2 regions of the Salinibacterium sp. 10G20-15 genome follow, and region 1 is predicted to be linked to the other one. Evidence: predicted binding sites of a transcription regulator. Region 1 holds the regulator's gene; the other holds the start of a gene.
The links. Region 1 encodes HrcA, which represses chaperone genes, less so after heat shock. Its sites were predicted from a motif close to TTNGCACTCGNNNNNNNCGAGTGCNAA; they were not measured.
Positions count from the first base shown of each region.

Region 1 (9,313 bases):
ATGGCCGCCGGGCCCGCAGTCGACGTGCGTAACACTTCACTGCCCAGTCGAATCGTGGATGCTCCCGCCGCCGTCAAGAGCTCGAGCTCGTGATCTGCCACCCCGCCCTCCGGACCCACCACGAGCAGGATGTCTCGGTCGTCGACTTTGACTTCGGCCAACGTTTCCGTTGCCGTGGGCTCGAGCACGAGCATCCGCGTCGTGGAAGCAAAAGTTGCCAATTGCTTCGTGCTCACGAGATCAAGGACGTCGGGGATCCAGCTGCGCAGCGACTGCTTGCTCGCTTCACGAACGATTGCTGCCCAGCGATCGCGGCCCTTGGCAACTTTCGCGCCTTGCCAGCGCGAAATACTGCGCGCCGCAGACCACGGGATGACGCCGTCGACACCGAGTTCAGTGGCGACCTGCACTGCGAGCTCGTCACGATCAGCTTTGGCGAGCGCCTGCGCCAGAAAAACTGCCGGGGTGCGCCGAGGAGACCGGCGAACATCCGCTACTTCGATGGTGAGCTCGGTGTGTTCGGCCGTGACGATCGGACCGGAAACGACCAAACCAGCACCGTTACCGATCGCGATAGTCTCGCCCACTTTGAGGCGTGACACCGTCACCGCATGCCGTGCCTCAGCGTTGCTCAGGGAAACGGAAGCGCCGACGCCAACGTTGTCGAGCTCCTCATCGAAATAAAGATGTGCCATGAGCTATTAGAGAAAGCGATCACGAAGCTTCGCAAAAAGCCCCTGTTGAAACTCAGCAAAATGCGGTTGCTTGCTCTTGCGCACAGCCGCGAGCTGCTTAATGAGTGTCTGCTCGGCGCCGCTGAGCTTGGTGGGAGTGACGACTTGGATGCCCAGCCGCACATCTCCGCGGCCATTACCTCGCAGACTCGTAATGCCTCGATCGCGAATGGTGAGAACCTCGCCGCTCTGCGTACCGGGCTTGATGGTGACATCGATTTCTCCGTCGAGGCCGTCGAGCTTGACCGTGGTGCCCAGAATCGCATCGATCATTTCGACCTCGACCGTGGCCAGAAGATCGTCATCGGCACGACTGAAGATGTCGTGGTGGCGAACCTTAATCTCGAGGAACAGGTCTCCATTGGGGCCACCGGCGGGACCAACCTCACCCTGACCGGGCATCTGCAGACGCAGCCCCGTCTCAACACCGGCTGGGATGTCGACCGAGAGAGTGCGTTGCGCACGAACGCGCCCCTGGCCGGCACACGTAGCGCAGGGGTTGACGATGATGTTGCCGTAACCGCGACAGGTGCCACAGGGGCTCGACGTCATGACGTTGCCGAGAAGGCTTCGTACCTGACGCTGGATCTGGCCGGTGCCTTGACAAATATCGCACCGCACGGGTGAAGTGCCAGGAGCCGCGCAGCTGCCCTCACACGTCTCGCACAGCTCGGCCGTGTTGACCTCAATGTCGCGCGTAACGCCGAACATGGTGTCTTTGAGGCTGACCTCAACGCGAAGCAATGCGTCTTGACCGCGCTCTCGACGGGATCGCGGGCCGGCGGTCTGACCGCCGCCCCCACCGCCGAAGAACGTCTCGAAGATGTCGCCGAAACCGAAGTTGGCGCCGCCGCCGAAGCCGCCGCTGCCGCCCATGTCGTATTGCTGACGCTGTTGCGGATCGCTCAGCACGTCGTACGCATGCGTAACTGTTTTGAAGCGCTCCGACGCATCCGCACTGGGGTTGACGTCGGGATGCAATTCCCGCGCAAGCTTGCGGTAGGCCTTCTTAATTTCCTCCGGGCTTGCTTCGCGCGCAACGCCGAGGGCTTCGTAGTGATCTGCCAAAGTTCCGATCGCTCCTTACGAGCTCAGTTGTCTTCCAAAAGCCGCGACAGGTATCGCGCCACTGCGCGAACCGCCGCCATGTTGTTCGAATAGTCCATGCGCGTGGGGCCAAGCACGCCCAAGCGCGAAACACCGCCGCCGGAGGAGGAGTACCCTCCCGTGACGACCGAAGTTTCTTCTAAACCAAATTCTGCGTTTTCTCGCCCAATGCGAGTTGAAACTGATCCATTTGCCACTTCCATCTCCCCGAAGAGGCGCAACAACGTTACTTGCTCTTCTATTGCCTCAAGAACAGGAAAAATGCTGCCAGTGAAATCTTGCTCAGTGCGAGCGAGGTTTGCGGTACCAGCGAGAACGAGCTTGTCAGCGCGATTAGCAAGAACCTGCTCGATCAAGCTTGTAGCGATTTGGCCAACAAAAGCCTGACGCACGGGGGGAAAAATTTCTGCGAAGCTGGCGAGTTGCTCGGCAGCGTCGGGGAGAGACTGCCCGGTAAGTGCGGAGTTCAGCTTGGCGCGAACCTCACCCAAGAATGACTCATCCAGCGGTTCGGAGACGTCGAGGAGCCGTTGTTCTACGCGACCGGAGTCGGTGATGAAAACCGTCATGATTCGCGTGGCGTGCAACGGAACGAGTTCGACATGCCGCACGCGAGCCGTCGCGAGCGAGGGATACTGCACAAGCGCCACGCTGTTTGTCAGTTGCGAGAGCAAGCGAACCGAACGTGCGAGGACATCGTCTAAATCGTCTGCTTGACCGAGGAACGATTCAATGGCTTGGCGTTGCGCGCTCGTCAAAGGGCGCAAATCGGCCAATTGGTCGACGAACATGCGATAGCCCTTGTCGGTCGGCACCCGCCCCGATGACGTGTGAGGTGCCGTAATGAGCTCTTCGTCTTCAAGCAAAACCATGTCGTTTCGAATTGTCGCTGCCGACACCCCGAAGGAATGCCGCTCAACAATTGACTTAGATCCGACAGGCTCGCGCGTAGCAACGTAGTCCTGGACGATGACTCGAAGCACGTCAAGTCCGCGGGCGGAAACCATGCCACCACCCACCTCTCTCGATTGGCACTCAATCCGTTCGACTGCCAATCTTACTCGACACACCACGAGACAGCCGTTGCACCGCGCGAGTCATAGCGCTAGCGTGTCTGTGTACTTGGGCGCTACCTTTTTGAGGAAATGCTCAGGTGTAACACCGAGCACTTTGATGAAACCCGGGAAGTTCCCTCGTTCACCTGAAAGGCACGAACACATGACTGACGCAAATCCGCAGCCCGCAGCACCGCAGCCGGCAGCTCAACTGACCGAGGCTGAGGACAAGCAGTGGGCATCATTCGCTCACCTTGGTGGAATCATCGGATTCCTCCCCGCGCTTATTATCTGGTTGGTATTCAAAGACCGCGGCGCCTTCACTAACACTGAAGCAAAGGAAGCCCTGAACTTCCAGATCACCATCGCGATCGCCTACGTGATCTCGAACATTTTGGTCGCCGTTGTTATCGGCGCAATCTTGCTCCCGATCGTATTCATTGTTTCGCTGATCTTCTCGATCATCGGCTTCACGAAAGCCAAGGACGGCGCGAACTACCGTTACCCGTTCGCTCTGCGCCTCATCAAGTAAGTCTGCTTATCGGCTAGGCCGATAGCGAGTAGCCTCGGGAGCTTCTGCTCTCGAGGCTACTTTTTTGTCCAAGTAGGGCTTTAATGGAGGCATGTCAGATTCAACGCCTCCCCCCGCCTCGCCGTACGCGCCGATCCAACCGATGAGTCCGAGCGACGAGAAGCTCTGGGCAACGCTGATCCACGTCGGTGGAATCTTCTTCTGGTTTGTTCCTGCCCTCATCGGCTACCTCGTGTTGAAAGACCGCGGGCCTTTCGTGCGCGCTCACACAAAAACGGCGCTTAACTTCCAGATCACGATGGGAATCGGCTATGTCGCTGGAATGATTCTCAGCGTCATCTTCATCGGCCTGTTGCTCGTGATTGGCGTGGGAATCGTCATCCTCATCTTCAGCATCATTGCCGCCGTCGCCGCTAACAACGGTCAGGCGTACAAATACCCGTTGACCATCGAGTTCATCAAGTAACTCGACCTTTCGCGTTCGCGCGAACTTTCGCTCTACACGGGGGCGTCTGCTAGCAATCGCCGCACGACGGCATCCGCGAGCAGGCGCCCTTTCAGCGTGAGGGTGAGGGTTCCCTTAAACGCCGCGGGAGCATCCACCAGTTCATCGGCAATCAGCCCGGCGACTGCTGTGCGGCCTTCAGCATCGAGAGTTGCCGTTTTCAGACCGTCACGCACTCGTGCCCGAAGAAGCACGTGCTCCAAATACTTACTCGAGTCGGCGAGTGTCTCACGCCCGGCTCCCGGTGAGTGCCCGGCAGCGATCCGGTCGGCATAGGCGGCCGGATGCTTGACGTTCCACCAGCGAACGCCTCCGACGTGACTGTGAGCCCCTGGGCCAACACCCCACCAGTCATTACCTAGCCAGTAGCCAAGATTATGACGGCTTGCGTGGCTGATGGCAGGGTCTTCGTCGCGCTTCGCCCAGTTGCTGACCTCGTACCAGTCGTAGCCCGCCGCTGCGAGCTTCTTATCAGCCAGCTCATACATGTCTGCCTGCAGATCGTCATCCACTGGAACAACATCGCCGCGCTTAATCTGCGCCGCCAGCTTCGTACCGGTCTCGATAATGAGCGCGTACGCCGAGATATGGTCGGGGTTCTGCGCGATGGCGTGATCGAGCGAGCGCTCCCAATCGGCCAATGACTCCCCCGGCGTGCCGTAGATCAGGTCCACACTGACGTCGAGCTCAACCTCGCGCGCCCACTTCACCACATGCGGAACCTTTTCGGGGTCGTGAGTGCGCTCCAGCGTGGCGAGAACGTGCGGCACCGCCGACTGCATACCGAAAGACACGCGAGTGAATCCAGCCTCTTTGAGGGCGAGAAGGTAATCGCGGTCGACAGAATCAGGGTTCGCCTCAGTAGTGACTTCGACGTCATCCGTGAAACCCCACGTGTCACGCGCTGCGGCGAGCATGCGTGTGAGGTCGGTGACGGGAAGAAGCGTGGGCGTACCGCCGCCGAAGAAAACCGTTGATGCCTTGCGGGGCGCGACACCAGCATTCGCGAGCACGGTGGCTGCCTGCGTGATCTCTGCGATCGCCTCGTCGGCGTAATCCGCACGCTTAGCTCCGCGCAGTTCTTCACCCGTGTACGTGTTGAAATCACAGTAGCCACAGCGCACGCGACAGAACGGAACGTGAATGTACACGCTCCAGTCACGGTCCTGGGAGCCCACAGCAACACTGGCAGGCAATGCGCCGTCAAGAGGGGCAGGATCAGCAATCGGCAACGCACCTGGCACGAACTAATCCCCTTAACAACCGGTGAAGAAAACGTGCCCATTGTTGTAGCGACGGGCACTGGTCAATTGTCGCACCTCTTGCGTGGGAGCATTGATGGGTGACTATGCACATCCTCTGGGACATCGACGGAACGCTCATCCACAACTCCAAAGACGGCGCTGCTATCTATCTCGAGGCCTTCACCCACGTGACGGGCACAGAGCCGCAGAAGTTCATCACGAACCCGCACGGGCAGACCGAAGGTCAAATTCTTACCGCCCTGCTCGAGCTCAACGGCCACCCTGCGACCATGCTCGACGACGTGCTGGCCGAGTTGGATGCCCGTACCCAGAAACTGCTCGAGACGGGCTACGTTCGCACAGCAGTTGTCGGCGGCCCCGACGCCTTGCGAGACGCTGGCGGTCGAGGTTGGACCAACGCGCTGCTCACCGGAAACGGCCCGCAGCATTCGCGCGTAAAGCTAACCGCCGCAGGCTACGCCGAAGACGACTTCAACTGGACCAACTCGTTCTTTGGAGACCACTCTCCTGACCGTCACCACCTGACAGCCCTCGTCGCTCCCGTTCTGGGTGAGCAGCCCAGCGTGATCATCGGCGACACCCCGAACGATGGTCTAGCTGCCGATTCGGCCCGCATCCCGTTTATCGCGGTCGCGACCGGCGCCTACACCGTTGCTGAGCTGCGCGACACAAGCGCTCTCGTCGTTGTCGAGGACCTAGTCGCCGGTCGCGACGATGTACTTGGCACGATCGCCGAGCTCGCTCAGCGCGGTTAGGTACAGCCCCAGACGCCATCGCGCTCCGGCGCGCAGTTAGGCAGCTACTTCTGAGCAGGAATCGCTCCGGCGAGAGCGCGAAGGTAACGCCCGACCACGATGTACTGGAACACGCGCAGCGCAGGAGACACCAGCATCCACTTGAACGATGCTGGGCGCGAAAACGATCGCACGGTCATCCACACGGAATTGTCCTCGCGACGCTCCACCATGAAGGATTCCTCGCCCCGCAGCGGATGACCTTCGAGTGTGCCATACGCAAAGCCGGCAACAGCCGGGTCATCAACGACATACACGACGCGCACGGGCTCGTGGGCCGTGAACCGTCCGCTGCGGATGGAAAGCACGATCGTGTCGCCGGGGCGCACGTGCGGATGATCGGCGCTATCAGTCGAGAGATCATGGTTCTCGCCGTGAGGGTCACGGGAAAGAAGCGTCACCCCGAATCCACTGCGTCGCTTGACGCCCCAGGTCAGAATCTGCTCGCGCGCAAATGCCCAGCGCGCTTCACCGTGACCGATTCGAGCACTGCGCTGCACGCGACGAAATCCGGCAGGTGGCAGCACAGTGAACGTGCTTCCGCGCGTAGCACCGACCGCCCCGTACGTAACGGGGGCATTCGGGTAGGTGCGCGCATCCATCGGCCTACTTCTTATCTTTCCCAGCTTCGACCTCACCCGAAAGTGCAGCGATGAATGCAGATTGCGGAACTTCAACTCTGCCTACCATCTTCATACGCTTCTTGCCCTCCTTCTGCTTCTCGAGGAGCTTGCGCTTACGGCTGATGTCACCGCCATAGCACTTAGCAAGAACGTCTTTACGCATAGCACGAATCGACTCACGCGCAATGATGCGAGCACCAATGGCAGCCTGAATCGGCACTTCAAACTGCTGGCGCGGGATGAGGGTCTTGAGACGCTCGGTCATGAGCACACCGTAGGCGTAGGCCTTGTCGCGGTGCACGATGGCGCTGAACGCGTCGACCGCTTCACCCTGTAGCAGGATGTCGACCTTGACGAGGTCTGCCTCTTGGTCACCGCTGGGTTCATAGTCGAGGCTCGCATAGCCCTGAGTGCGGCTCTTGAGGTGATCGAAGAAGTCGAACACGATCTCACCGAGCGGCATCGTGTAGTGCAGCTCGACGCGGTCAGTACCGACGTATTCCATGCCCTGCATAGTGCCGCGGCGCGATTGGCAGAGCTCCATAACTGTTCCCACGAAGTCTTTCGGGGTCAGAATGGATGCCTTCACCATCGGCTCCGTCACGCTGGCGATCTTGCCGCCGGGGAACTCGCTTGGGTTGGTGACAGTCGTGAGCTTCTTGTCGTCGCCCATGACTTCGTAGATAACCGAGGGGGCGGTGGCGATCATGTCGAGGTTGAACTCGCGCTCGAGTCGCTCGCGCACGATCTCTAAGTGCAGCAGACCCAAGAAGCCACAGCGGAAGCCGAAGCCTAGAGCCACGGATGTTTCGGGCTCGTAGACCAGGGCAGCATCCGACAGCTTGAGCTTGTCGAGCGCCTCGCGCAGTACTGGATAGTCGGAGCCGTCGATCGGGTACAAACCCGAGAAGACCATGGGCTTCGGTTCGGAGTAGCCCTTGAGCGGGGTCTCCGCAGGCTTAGCGTGACTCGTCACAGTGTCGCCCACCTTGCTGAGGCGCACATCTTTCACGCCGGTGATGAGATAACCCACTTCACCGACCCCCAGCCCCTTCGTTGGACTCGGTTCGGGCGAACTCACCCCAATTTCGAGCAGTTCATGAGCCGACTTAGTCGACATCATCATGACCTTCTCGCGAGGCGAGAGCTGGCCGTCGACCATACGCACATAGGTAATAACGCCGCGGTAGGCGTCGTAGACAGAGTCAAAAATCATAGCGCGGGCCGGAGCATCCGCGTTACCGACCGGAGCTGGGATGAGGCGAGTGGCCTCGTCAAGAAGTTCCGGGACACCCATGCCGGTCTTGCCCGATACTCGAAGAACTGATGCGGGATCGCAACCGATAAGGCCCGCGATTTCTTCGGCGTACTTGTCGGGGTCTGCCGCCGGCAGGTCGATCTTATTCAGCACGGGGATGATCGTGAGGTCGTTCTCCATTGCCAAATACAGGTTGGCGAGAGTCTGAGCCTCGATGCCCTGCGCGGCGTCCACGAGAAGAATTGCGCCCTCGCACGCCGCCAGCGACCGTGAGACCTCATAAGTGAAGTCGACGTGGCCGGGAGTGTCGATCATGTTCAGCGCGTAGGCCTGTTCCTTACCGTTCTCATCGGTAAGCGACCACGGCATCCGCACGGCCTGGCTCTTGATGGTGATGCCGCGCTCACGCTCGATATCCATACGGTCGAGGTACTGCGCCCGCATATCGCGGTCGCTAACAACCCCCGTGACCGACAGCATGCGGTCAGCGAGGGTGGACTTGCCATGATCGATATGCGCAATGATGCAAAAGTTGCGGATAAACGCAGGATCGGTCGAAGCAGGCTCAAGTGTGTAAGAGGCGCGAGGAGACATCCGCCCAATTCTCCCATGAAGCGAGCGTTCCTGCGCGCACCCGCCCATACGACAGGCCAAAAGCCTAGAAGGGGCGGATGCGCGGCTCGCCTGCGGGTCAGAAAAGCTGTTAGAACGCCGCCGCGAGGAACACGAACGGCAGTACAGCCAACGCTCCGGCGGCAACCACGAGAACCCATCCGAAGGTCGCAACGCAGGCAAGCACGATTCCCCAGATGGAGAAACCGCGACCCGTTGGCTCGTCGCGTAGGCCGAAGACACCGAGAATCACAGCTGCCAACGGCACCACGACGCTCTGAGCGAAGAAGAACGAGGCGATACCCAAACTGAGCGCCAGCACGCTCATAGTGCGGTTTGCCGTGCGCCGTGGCGTGGCGTCATCAGGCAGGTCAGCGCCAGCGGCCGCGGACTCGGATGCGGCGTCGGCGCCGGCGCCGCTCGTCGGAACCGCCGCGTTTACTACCGGAGTCTCGGCAAACGATGCCCGCTCGTCAACAATGCGCGTGTCAGAAAGAAGCGCAGTCGACGTCACACCAGCAGCCGGCATTTCAACCGACGTCGAAGAATCGGCAGTAGAAGAAGGGACAGAAGAAGTTGAAGAGGGTGAAGAGGTCATGGATCCAAAGTAGAAAAATCGCCACGACGCAGGTATCGGGGTAACCCCCGAAAACTCCGGGGGACGCCCCTTCTCAACGCTTGATGGCACTGCGCCAGCGACTTTAACGTGGAAGTCGGGCGTGGCGATCAACGCACCGCACCACGGTCACTAGTCTTGACGTCGCCGATAGACAGCTTCGACAACCGAGCAAAGCCCACAACCCGCACAAACACAGTTTGTTCGGCGCT
Region 1 is NZ_CP195118.1:2,211,210-2,220,522, reverse strand. It holds gene ACR3YK_RS10780 (16S rRNA (uracil(1498)-N(3))-methyltransferase) at 1-695, opposite strand, end outside; gene dnaJ (molecular chaperone DnaJ) at 702-1,802, opposite strand; gene hrcA (heat-inducible transcriptional repressor HrcA) at 1,826-2,848, opposite strand; gene ACR3YK_RS10765 (DUF4870 domain-containing protein) at 3,060-3,428, shown strand; gene ACR3YK_RS10760 (DUF4870 domain-containing protein) at 3,520-3,894, shown strand; gene hemW (radical SAM family heme chaperone HemW) at 3,927-5,177, opposite strand; gene ACR3YK_RS10750 (HAD family hydrolase) at 5,282-5,953, shown strand; gene ACR3YK_RS10745 (DUF1990 domain-containing protein) at 5,998-6,594, opposite strand; gene lepA (translation elongation factor 4) at 6,599-8,467, opposite strand; gene ACR3YK_RS10735 (DUF4190 domain-containing protein) at 8,577-9,083, opposite strand; gene ACR3YK_RS10730 (hypothetical protein) at 9,212-9,313, opposite strand, start outside.

Region 2 (9,313 bases), 440 kb from region 1:
TGACCCAGGTTCGGAGGCGAAGTGCATCCGGGTCGATTTCGCGCGCATCGAGCACGCGCGGTCCCAGAGGAGTGAATCCATCTCCGCCTTTGTTGCGTACGTTTGACCCTTTATCGGCAGCGCGAAGGTCGTAGAGTCCGAAATCGTTGGCGGCCGTGACCCCCGCCACATGGCTCCACCCAGCGTCGGCAGAAACCCAGCGCGCTGGTGTTCCGATGATCAGCGCAACCTCTCCCTCGAACGCGAGAAGCTCTGTTCCGGCTGGCCGCTCGATGTGGGCTCCACTCGCTGAGACCGAAGAAGCGGGCTTGAAAAAGTAAGAGGGGGTCTTCGGTGTGCGTCCACGCTGCTCAGCGCGAGAGCGATAGTTTAGGTGTACTGCGATAATCTTGCTGCCCGGGCGAAGTTCAAACGTGGTCATCGGCATCCTTGTTCATCGAGGTAATGGCTGTTCTCAGTGGTGTCGGCATCACGGGGCGCTGCCGTTAGTAACTTGCACGGCCAGTTGCGGTCGTAGCGGGCATAAATTTCTCTGCAAGTTGTTCGGATCCCCGAGCAAGCAGCGACACATCGGCTCCCACGAATACAAAACTTGCACCGCTAGCCAGATAGTCTTCCGCCACTGTGGGGTCGAAGGCGTTGACTCCTACGGGCTTTCCTGCCTTGGCTCCGGCCTCGATGCATCGTTTCACTGCCGCGACTACGGTCGGATGGCTTTGTTCGCCGAGCTTGCCCATCGACGCAGCGAGGTCGGATGGGCCAACGAATATCGCGTCGACCCCGTCAACGGCCACGATGGAATCGACATTCTCCACGGCAGTTGCTGACTCGATTTGAACCGTAAGGGAGACCGTGTCGTGAGCGGTGGCAAGGTAGTCGTCTACGCGATTCCAGCGTGCCGCCCGCGCAAGCGCACTCCCGACTCCACGGTTACCGAGAGGGGGATACCGTGTAGCGCTTACTGCGGCCCGAGCTTGTTCAACGGAGTCCACCATCGGGACGATAAGGTTCTGCGCACCGAGATCGAGATGCTGCTTGATGATTGTGCGGTCGTTGGTGCTCACGCGCACAAGCGGGGTGACAGCGTACCCGGCGGAAACCTGAAGCTGTAGTTGAATGCTCTCTAGCGTGTTCGCAGAGTGCTCCGCGTCGATTAGAAGCAGATCAAGGCCGCTCCCGGCCGCGATCTCAGCAGCAACCGGGCTGCCTGAAACAACCCACATGCCGATGAGTGGCCGGTGTGCCGTGTCGAGTTGGCGTGAAAAAGTTGGCGGCAGCGTCATTCGAACTTGCACGTCACGGCCCCCAAGCTTCCGTACTCAGCGTGGATGGTGTCTCCGCGTTCCACCCACAGCGGTCTCGTGAATGAGCCGGCCAGCACGATCTCCCCCGCATCGAGGGTGGTTCCGTGCTGAGCGAGCTTGTTAGCGAGCCAGGCTACTCCCAGTGCTGGGTGCCCGAGAACGGCTGCGGCGACTCCGGACTCTTCGATCGTTTGATTTCGGTAGAGCACGGCAGAAACCCAGCGCAGATCGATCTCAGACGGCTTGACCGGTGTGCCGCCAACAACCATTGCCCCCAGCGCAGCATTGTCGGAGATCGTGTCGACGATTGTCCGTCCTTCCATCTCAATGTGAGAGTTCAAGATCTCCAGCGCAGGCACGACGTAGCTTGTTGCGTCGAGAACATCAAAGATGGTGCACCCGGGGCCCGTGAGGGGTTTCGCGAGCACGAACGCCAGCTCGACTTCGACTCGAACATTGGAGAATGCGTTGAAGTCGACGGTAACCCCCGACTCGAATGTCATGTCATCGAAGATCACACCGTAGTCGGGCTCTGTGATGCCGGTTGCGACCTGCATCACTTTCGATGTCAGGCCAATCTTGTGACCAACGATGCGATGGCCGGCTTGCACGCGCCGCTGAGCCCACGCACTTTGGATGGCGTAGGAATCCTCAACCGTCATATCAAGACCGCGCTGGGTAAGTAGTGGAACGATGGAGTGAGTTTCGTGCGCGTCGACTAGCTCATTTGCGAGCGTCGTAATTTGGTCCGGCGTCAGCATGCTCGGCACCTCCTCGGTCTGTACACCAAATCGTATATCATCTGCTGGCTGGAGTACATGGCGAGGTTATCGAGCGAGAGGGCACACACTTCGAGCGGAGCGGCGTGCGGTAGCGCCGCTGGTTAAATGGCGATGTCGAAGGCCGCTAGGGTTAAAGCAACCCCGACGGCCCCCGACATTCTGCTGGGCCTCCTGTCGGATTCGAACCGACGACCCCCGCTTTACAAGAGCGGTGCTCTAGCCAGCTGAGCTAAGGAGGCTTGGGCCAACGCCCTATTTTAGACATGACTAGCCCTATGCTCCCAACCAGCCCTCGAAGTCGCCGCCGCGCGCTCGCCGGAATCTTCGCCGCAATCGTTGCTGGCGGTCTTGTCGCAGCTCAAAGCCGCATCAACGGAGAGCTCGCCGTGGAGCTTCACGACTCCACGCTCGCGGCGCTCATTTCCTTTGGCTCCGGACTGATCATCCTCACCCTCATCGTGCCATTTGTGCCCACTGCGCGAGCAGGATTTCGTACCCTCCGCACTGAAGTGGGCAGTAAACGACTGCCCTGGTGGTACCTCAGCGGGGGAGCCTTCGGTGCGTTCTTCGTGCTTACCCAGGGTCTCGCCGCTACCGCTCTCGGCGTCGCTCTCTTCACCGTGGCGGTCGTTGCGAGCCAAACCATCAGCTCCGCCGTGATCGACCGGGTGGGTATCGGCAGCCTCCAGAAGCGACCCGTCACGGCATTACGGGTAGCGGCATCCGCCCTCGCAGTGGGGGCAGTAATTTTTTCTGGCCTCGCCGATTTACGCCTCGACGGTCCGTTCTTGCTTGTGTTTCTGCCGCTAGCAGCCGGATTCGGGATCGGGTGGCAGCAAGCCATCAATGGGCACGTACGTCACGTGACGCGTTCGCCGCTCACCGCCACCTACGTCAACTTCATCGTCGGCACGACAGTGCTGGCGATTGCCGCGATCTCCTACGGCTTCGCTGGAGGCTGGCACCATGACTTCCCCAGCGATCCGACGCTCTACATCGGGGGAGCGATCGGAGTCATCTTTATTGCCGTCGCCGCCGTGCTTGTGCCAATCACGGGCGTGTTGTTTTTTGCGCTCGGATCGATTGCAGGTCAGCTGATCGGCGCGCTCGCGCTCGAGGTTTTCTTGCCCACAGATGGCGATGGGGTGGCACCGACCACCGTACTCGGTGTAGTGCTCACCCTCATCGCTGTGGCAATCGCATCACTTTCTAGTCAACAACCACCCAAAATACCTCTCGCGAACTAGTCCTTCTCGTCGAACTCCAACGAAGAGGAGTTCAAGCAGAAACGATCACCGGTAGGCGTTTGGTGGGCATCATCGAAGAGGTGTCCGAGGTGCGAACCACAGGTGGCGCACACCACTTCGGTGCGAACCATACCGAGCGACCGGTCTTCGCGCAGCTCAACAGCATCCGGGTTGATCGCTTCGTAAAAGCTCGGCCAGCCCGATCCAGAATCAAACTTCGTGTCGCTCGCAAACAGCTCAGCGCTGCAGGCGCCACAGCGATACACCCCGGGACGCTTCTCATCAAGAAGTGCACCAGACCATGGCCGGTCGGTGCCGGCCTCGCGGAGCACCGAATACTTGATTCCGAGCTCTTCGCGCCACTGCTCTTCGGTCTTGGTCACCTTGTATGTCATCGTGGTCTCCTTAAGTTGCCAGCTCTCGCTGCTCAATACATTAAACTCGTGGTTGTGCCTAATGATTCCGTGATCGCCAAGTCTTGGGGCGAATTAACAACAACCGAGCTCTACTCGATCATGAAACTGCGCACCGACGTGTTTTTTGTTGAGCAAAAAGTCGACGAGACCGAACTTGACGACCGCGACCAAGAAGACACCACACGGCATTACTGGATTGCTGATGACCTCGGAGTCGCCGCCTACATCCGCGTTCTGCACAACGAAACCGCCGAGTACCGTGATGGCCACTGCGTCATCGGCAGGGTCGTCGTTCGCGAAGATCGCCGGGGCGAAGGTCTCGCGCAGACCATCATGAAACGTATCGTCAACGATTACAGCGATCAGGCGATGTTGCTCCACGCGCAGGAATACATCGTGCCGTTATATGCCAAGTTCGGTTTCGAAGCCTTCGGTGAGCTCTACGAAGAAGCCACCATCATGCACCAATCGATGTACCGCCCTGTGCAGTAATGCGTGGCCTCAACGTCTGCGTGCTCGGCCCCGCCGCGCTCATCATCACAGCGGTCGCCATTGCGCTCACTCCGATAACAAGCAACGCCGCGGTTCCGGATGCCCCGGGCACGGGCCTCCTGCACGCGGACGCTGCCCCCGCGAGCCTTACCGTCGCTGCCGACTCCGACGTCTGCGACGTGACGGATGCCGCGATCACGTGGGGCGTCAAAGAGTCGCTCCGGTCGTACATCAGCGGCACGATCGCCAATGGCGAATGGGCGGTGAGTGACGGCGCCACCTACGACACCCCCAACTTCGGTTGGACGGCAGGTTCCGGCCAGCTCGACGCGGGAGAAGGCACCATCGCGTTCGACGGAACGCTGCGCTTCATGGGGCACGACGGCATTCTCGACACCACCCTCAGCGGCCTCGAGATTGTTTTCGACGCCAGCACGACAGCAACCCTCGTCTTCGACGTGACGGGAACCACTCAAGAAGGTGTACCCGTGGATGCCCAGAACGTCGATTTTGCCACTATTGATGTCTCCGGTATCACTGTCGAAGACGGCACCGCGCTGCTCGCAAACGCCCCCGTCACCCTCACCGAAGCCGGGTCGGAAGCATTTGGAACGTACCCGCCCGATTCTCAATTTGACCCCATCATGGTGAGTTTCAGTGTGACGCCCGAGTGCATGCCCGAACCTCGCCTGCGCGACCCCGTTCTGGCCCGCAACCTCGTTGTGATGGCCTCGGTCATCGCGCTCGTCTGGGGAATCGGAGTCGTGTTCTACGTCAGTCGACGTCGCGGAACCGCACGCGCACGGGGCGCTAAGGCTGGCAACGTCGCAGACTCGCCCGACAGCTCAATGAAGCCTGACAGCTCAACGAAGCCCGACAGCAGCGACAGCTAGGCGAGGCCTATGAACCCGAGGTTGGCGCGTAGATCGCACGCGCGAGCGCATCCAACACCGCTACGGTGCGGGGACCGAAGCTCAAAATTTCGCCGTCATCCATCTCGACAAAGCGCTGATTGATGCCGGCTTCGGTGAGAGCCACCGCGGGACGAGCTTCGAGCAAGCCGCTCACACCGCCGACACTATCGAGACCGCCGGTCATCACCAGAATGAGGTCGGGGTTCGCCGCGACCATGGCCTCGTCCGTCATGGGCCGCATTCCTTCGAGGCCAATCTCGGCCGCGACATCCACGCCACCCAGCGCGTTGATCAGCACATCAGAGCCCGACTCTTGCCCGAAGAGGTAGTACACGCCCGAGGTTCCTCGCACGTAGAGGAACATCATGCGCAAGCGATCACCGGCAGGAACAATCTCGGCGATCTCGGCGACCTTCGCCTCGATCTCCGCACTCAACTGCGCGCCCAACTCGTCGCCGGCGGCGGGGGTGCCGAGCGCGGCCGCGGTTTGGCGAGCAAGGTCAGCGACACCCTCGACTGACGGGTCGGTCTCCACAAAAACCACCGGGATTCCCGCATCACGCAACTGCACAACCACATCAATGGGGCCAATCGAGCCATCGGTCAGAACCAGATCAGGCCGCAGCGCCAGAATCGCCTCACTGTTCACCGTGTGCGCATTCGACGTGATCACTGGCAACTCGGATGCCTCATCAAACGTCGTCGAAATATCCCGCGCCACGAGCGAATCGACCAGGCCAAGCCCCGCGATCGTTGCCGCGATCGACCCCGAGATATCCATCGCGATAACGCGATCCGTCGACGACACCGTGACAGGAACATCGCCACTTAAATCGTGCGACGTGACCGTCACCGGCAACGACTGCGGGGGAGCGGTCTGCGGAGCAGAAATGCCGGATGTCGGCAGAGCAGCCTGCACCAAACCGCTGTAGTCCTTCGCGTCGCCCAACACCGACAACGCAGCAAGAGGAGAGGTCAGATCGGCGGTAACCGTGACCGCCGGAGCCTCCGCAATCGACGATGACGAACATCCACTGGCCCCCAAAGCGACGACAGACGACACCACAACAGCAGTGAAGAATCGGATGCGCATAGAAACCAATCGGAAAAAACGGGTACTAAGGCAATCCTAACCTCGACCAGCCCAAAATGGGCTCTCAAGCCGCGTCGCTCGGCGAAGCCGCACGACCCACGCCCTAGGCTTACCTGCACAGGGGAGGTTCAGCCGTGTCAGAAAACGAAAACGCATCGCACCCCGCCACAGGTCTATCCGAACGAGACAAGACCATCCTCGACTTTGAGCGCGAATGGACCCGCCACATCGGCCCCAAAGAAGAGGCCATCAGCTCCCAGTTTCGAGTCTCCAGTGCACGCTATTATCAAATGCTCAACGCAGTGATCGATAGCCCCGCGGCCGTACGATACGACCCCATGCTGGTCTCACGGCTGCGTCGCACTCGTGACAACCGCACCCGACGCGTGCGAACCACCACCTTCCACGACGAAGAATTGACAGACTAAGCAATGGCGAGTTACCCCAAGGACCGATTCGACGAACTCCCCGATGACATCGAACGCATCGGCGCCCACCGCGGCCCCAAGCGCCGCGGACGTGGCTGGATCGGCTTTGCCTGGGCCCTACTCGCCACCGGAATACTCGTCTTTGGCGGACTCTTCGCCCTCAGCCACTACCTCGATGACGACTTAGGAATCCCCTTCTTCGCCACACCAGAAGAACCCGCCGTGAACCCTGAACCCGCCGAAACCATCGCCCCGGTCACTGACCCCTCAACTCTCGACCCCGCACGCGGCATCACGATCGACGTCCTCAACGGCACCCCCGAAAGTGGACTGCAAACCACCATCCTCGACGACCTCACCGCAGCAGGGTGGCCAACCGGCAGCGCCGCCCCAGCGGCAACCCGCGACATCGAAGACACCTTCATCTACTACAGCAACGAAGCCGACGAAGACGTCGCCGCCGGCCTCGTCATCGCCCTCGGCCACGGCGAAATTCGCCTCGTCGATGCCGACATCTACCCCGGTGCCGAGATCACCATCGTCGTGGGAACCGACTACCTCTCACCCGCAACCGAAGCCACAGAAGAACCCACAGAGTAAAACGCAACTCGGCACACCCAGCACCACAGCAGCATGCGCCAACCAGCGCACACCATCCCCAAGCAAACACCGCCAAAGCAGTCCCCAGCACCCGGCGCGCCCGCCCCCAAACCACGCGCCGCGTCGTCTTGCACTCGCCCCTATCGAGTGCGCTGGGCTGTCTTGCACTCGCCCCTATCGAGTGCGCTGGGCTGTCTTGCACTCGCCCCTATCGAGTGCTAATTTTGACCTTGGCACTCGCACAGTTCGAGTGCCAACTAATTCGCTTGTACGACGTCCGGGAGGGACGAGAAACACACATGGCAAAGATCATTGCTTTCAACGAAGAGGCCCGTCGTGGCCTCGAGCGCGGCCTGAACACTCTCGCCGACGCCGTAAAGGTCACCCTCGGCCCGCGTGGCCGCAACGTGGTTCTTGAAAAGAAGTGGGGCGCTCCCACGATCACGAACGACGGTGTATCCATCGCCAAAGAGATCGAACTCGACGACCCTTACGAGAAGATCGGTGCAGAACTCGTTAAAGAGGTAGCGAAGAAGACGGACGACGTCGCCGGAGACGGTACGACCACCTCCGTTGTTCTCGCTCAGGCTCTCGTTCGCGAAGGCCTTCGCAACGTCGCCGCCGGGGCAGATCCCATCAGCCTCAAGCGCGGTATCGAGAAGGCGACCAACTCGGTTATCGAGGCACTGATTTCGAGCTCCAAGGAAATCGAAACCAAGGAAGAGATCGCGGCTACCGCATCCATCTCTGCCGGTGACCCCGAGATCGGCGCACTGATCGCCGAAGCTATCGACAAGGTCGGCAAGGAAGGTGTTGTCACCGTCGAGGAGTCGAACACGTTCGGCACCGAGTTGGAGCTCACCGAAGGAATGCGCTTCGACAAGGGCTTCCTTTCGGCCTACTTTGTGACCGACCAGGAACGCCAAGAAGCGGTCTTCGAAGACCCCTACGTTCTGATCGTCAACGGCAAGATCTCCAACATCAAGGACCTTCTGCCCATCGTCGACAAGGTAATCCAGAGCGGCAAGCAGCTCCTCATCATTGCCGAAGACGTTGACGGCGAAGCCCTCGCCACCCTCGTTGTGAACAAGATCCGTGGCATCTTCAAGTCGGTGGCAGTCAAGGCTCCTGGCTTCGGAGACCGTCGCAAGGCTCAGCTCGCTGACATTGCGATTCTCACCGGTGGACAGGTTATCTCTGAAGAGGTCGGCCTCAAACTCGAGAACGCTACCCTCGAACTCCTTGGTCGCGCCCGCAAGGTCGTCATCACCAAGGACGAGACCACGATCATCGAAGGTGCTGGTGACGAAGAGGCGATCGCCGGTCGCGTCAAGCAGATCCGTGCCGAGATCGACAACACCGACAGCGACTACGACCGCGAAAAGCTCCAGGAGCGCCTCGCGAAGCTCGCCGGCGGAGTTGCCGTCATCAAGGCTGGAGCGGCAACAGAAGTTGAGCTCAAGGAGCGCAAGCACCGCATCGAGGACGCCGTTCGCAACGCTAAGGCTGCTGTTGAAGAAGGCATCGTCGCCGGTGGTGGCGTGGCGTTGATTCAGGCAGGCAAGATCGCATTTGAAGGTCAGGCAATGGCTGACCTCGTCGGTGACGAAGCAACCGGAGCGAACATCGTTCGCGTTGCGATCGACGCACCGCTCAAGCAGATTGCGCTCAACGCCGGTCTCGAACCGGGTGTTGTAGCTGACAAGGTGCGCAACCTCACCGTTGGTCACGGCCTCAACGCAGCTACCGGCGAATACGTCGACATGCTCGCTGCGGGAATCAACGACCCGGTCAAGGTAACCCGCTCGGCGCTGCTCAACGCATCGTCGATCGCAGGTCTGTTCCTCACGACCGAAGCTGTTGTTGCTGACAAGCCTGAGAAGAACGCTCCGGCTCCGATGGGTGACCCCTCGGGCGGAATGGACTTCTAAGTCACACCGCTGCACACAACTGCAGAGCACACAACAGAATGGGCGTCTCCCTCGGGAGGCGCCCATTCTGGCGTTAATGCGGCAACCGATGGTGCAGTCGTTCGCT
Region 2 is NZ_CP195118.1:1,771,695-1,781,007, forward strand. It holds gene ACR3YK_RS08500 (fumarylacetoacetate hydrolase family protein) at 1-421, opposite strand, end outside; gene ACR3YK_RS08505 (HpcH/HpaI aldolase family protein) at 486-1,295, opposite strand; gene ACR3YK_RS08510 (fumarylacetoacetate hydrolase family protein) at 1,280-2,065, opposite strand; tRNA gene ACR3YK_RS08515 (tRNA-Thr) at 2,252-2,325, opposite strand; gene ACR3YK_RS08520 (DMT family transporter) at 2,362-3,333, shown strand; gene msrB (peptide-methionine (R)-S-oxide reductase MsrB) at 3,330-3,728, opposite strand; gene ACR3YK_RS08530 (GNAT family N-acetyltransferase) at 3,783-4,241, shown strand; gene ACR3YK_RS08535 (HtaA domain-containing protein) at 4,241-5,134, shown strand; gene ACR3YK_RS08540 (heme/hemin ABC transporter substrate-binding protein) at 5,142-6,248, opposite strand; gene ACR3YK_RS08545 (DUF3263 domain-containing protein) at 6,383-6,676, shown strand; gene ACR3YK_RS08550 (LytR C-terminal domain-containing protein) at 6,680-7,276, shown strand; gene groL (chaperonin GroEL) at 7,576-9,207, shown strand.
Region 2: a site for HrcA is predicted at 7,507-7,533, ahead of groL (chaperonin GroEL). Genes of this name have one in related genera too.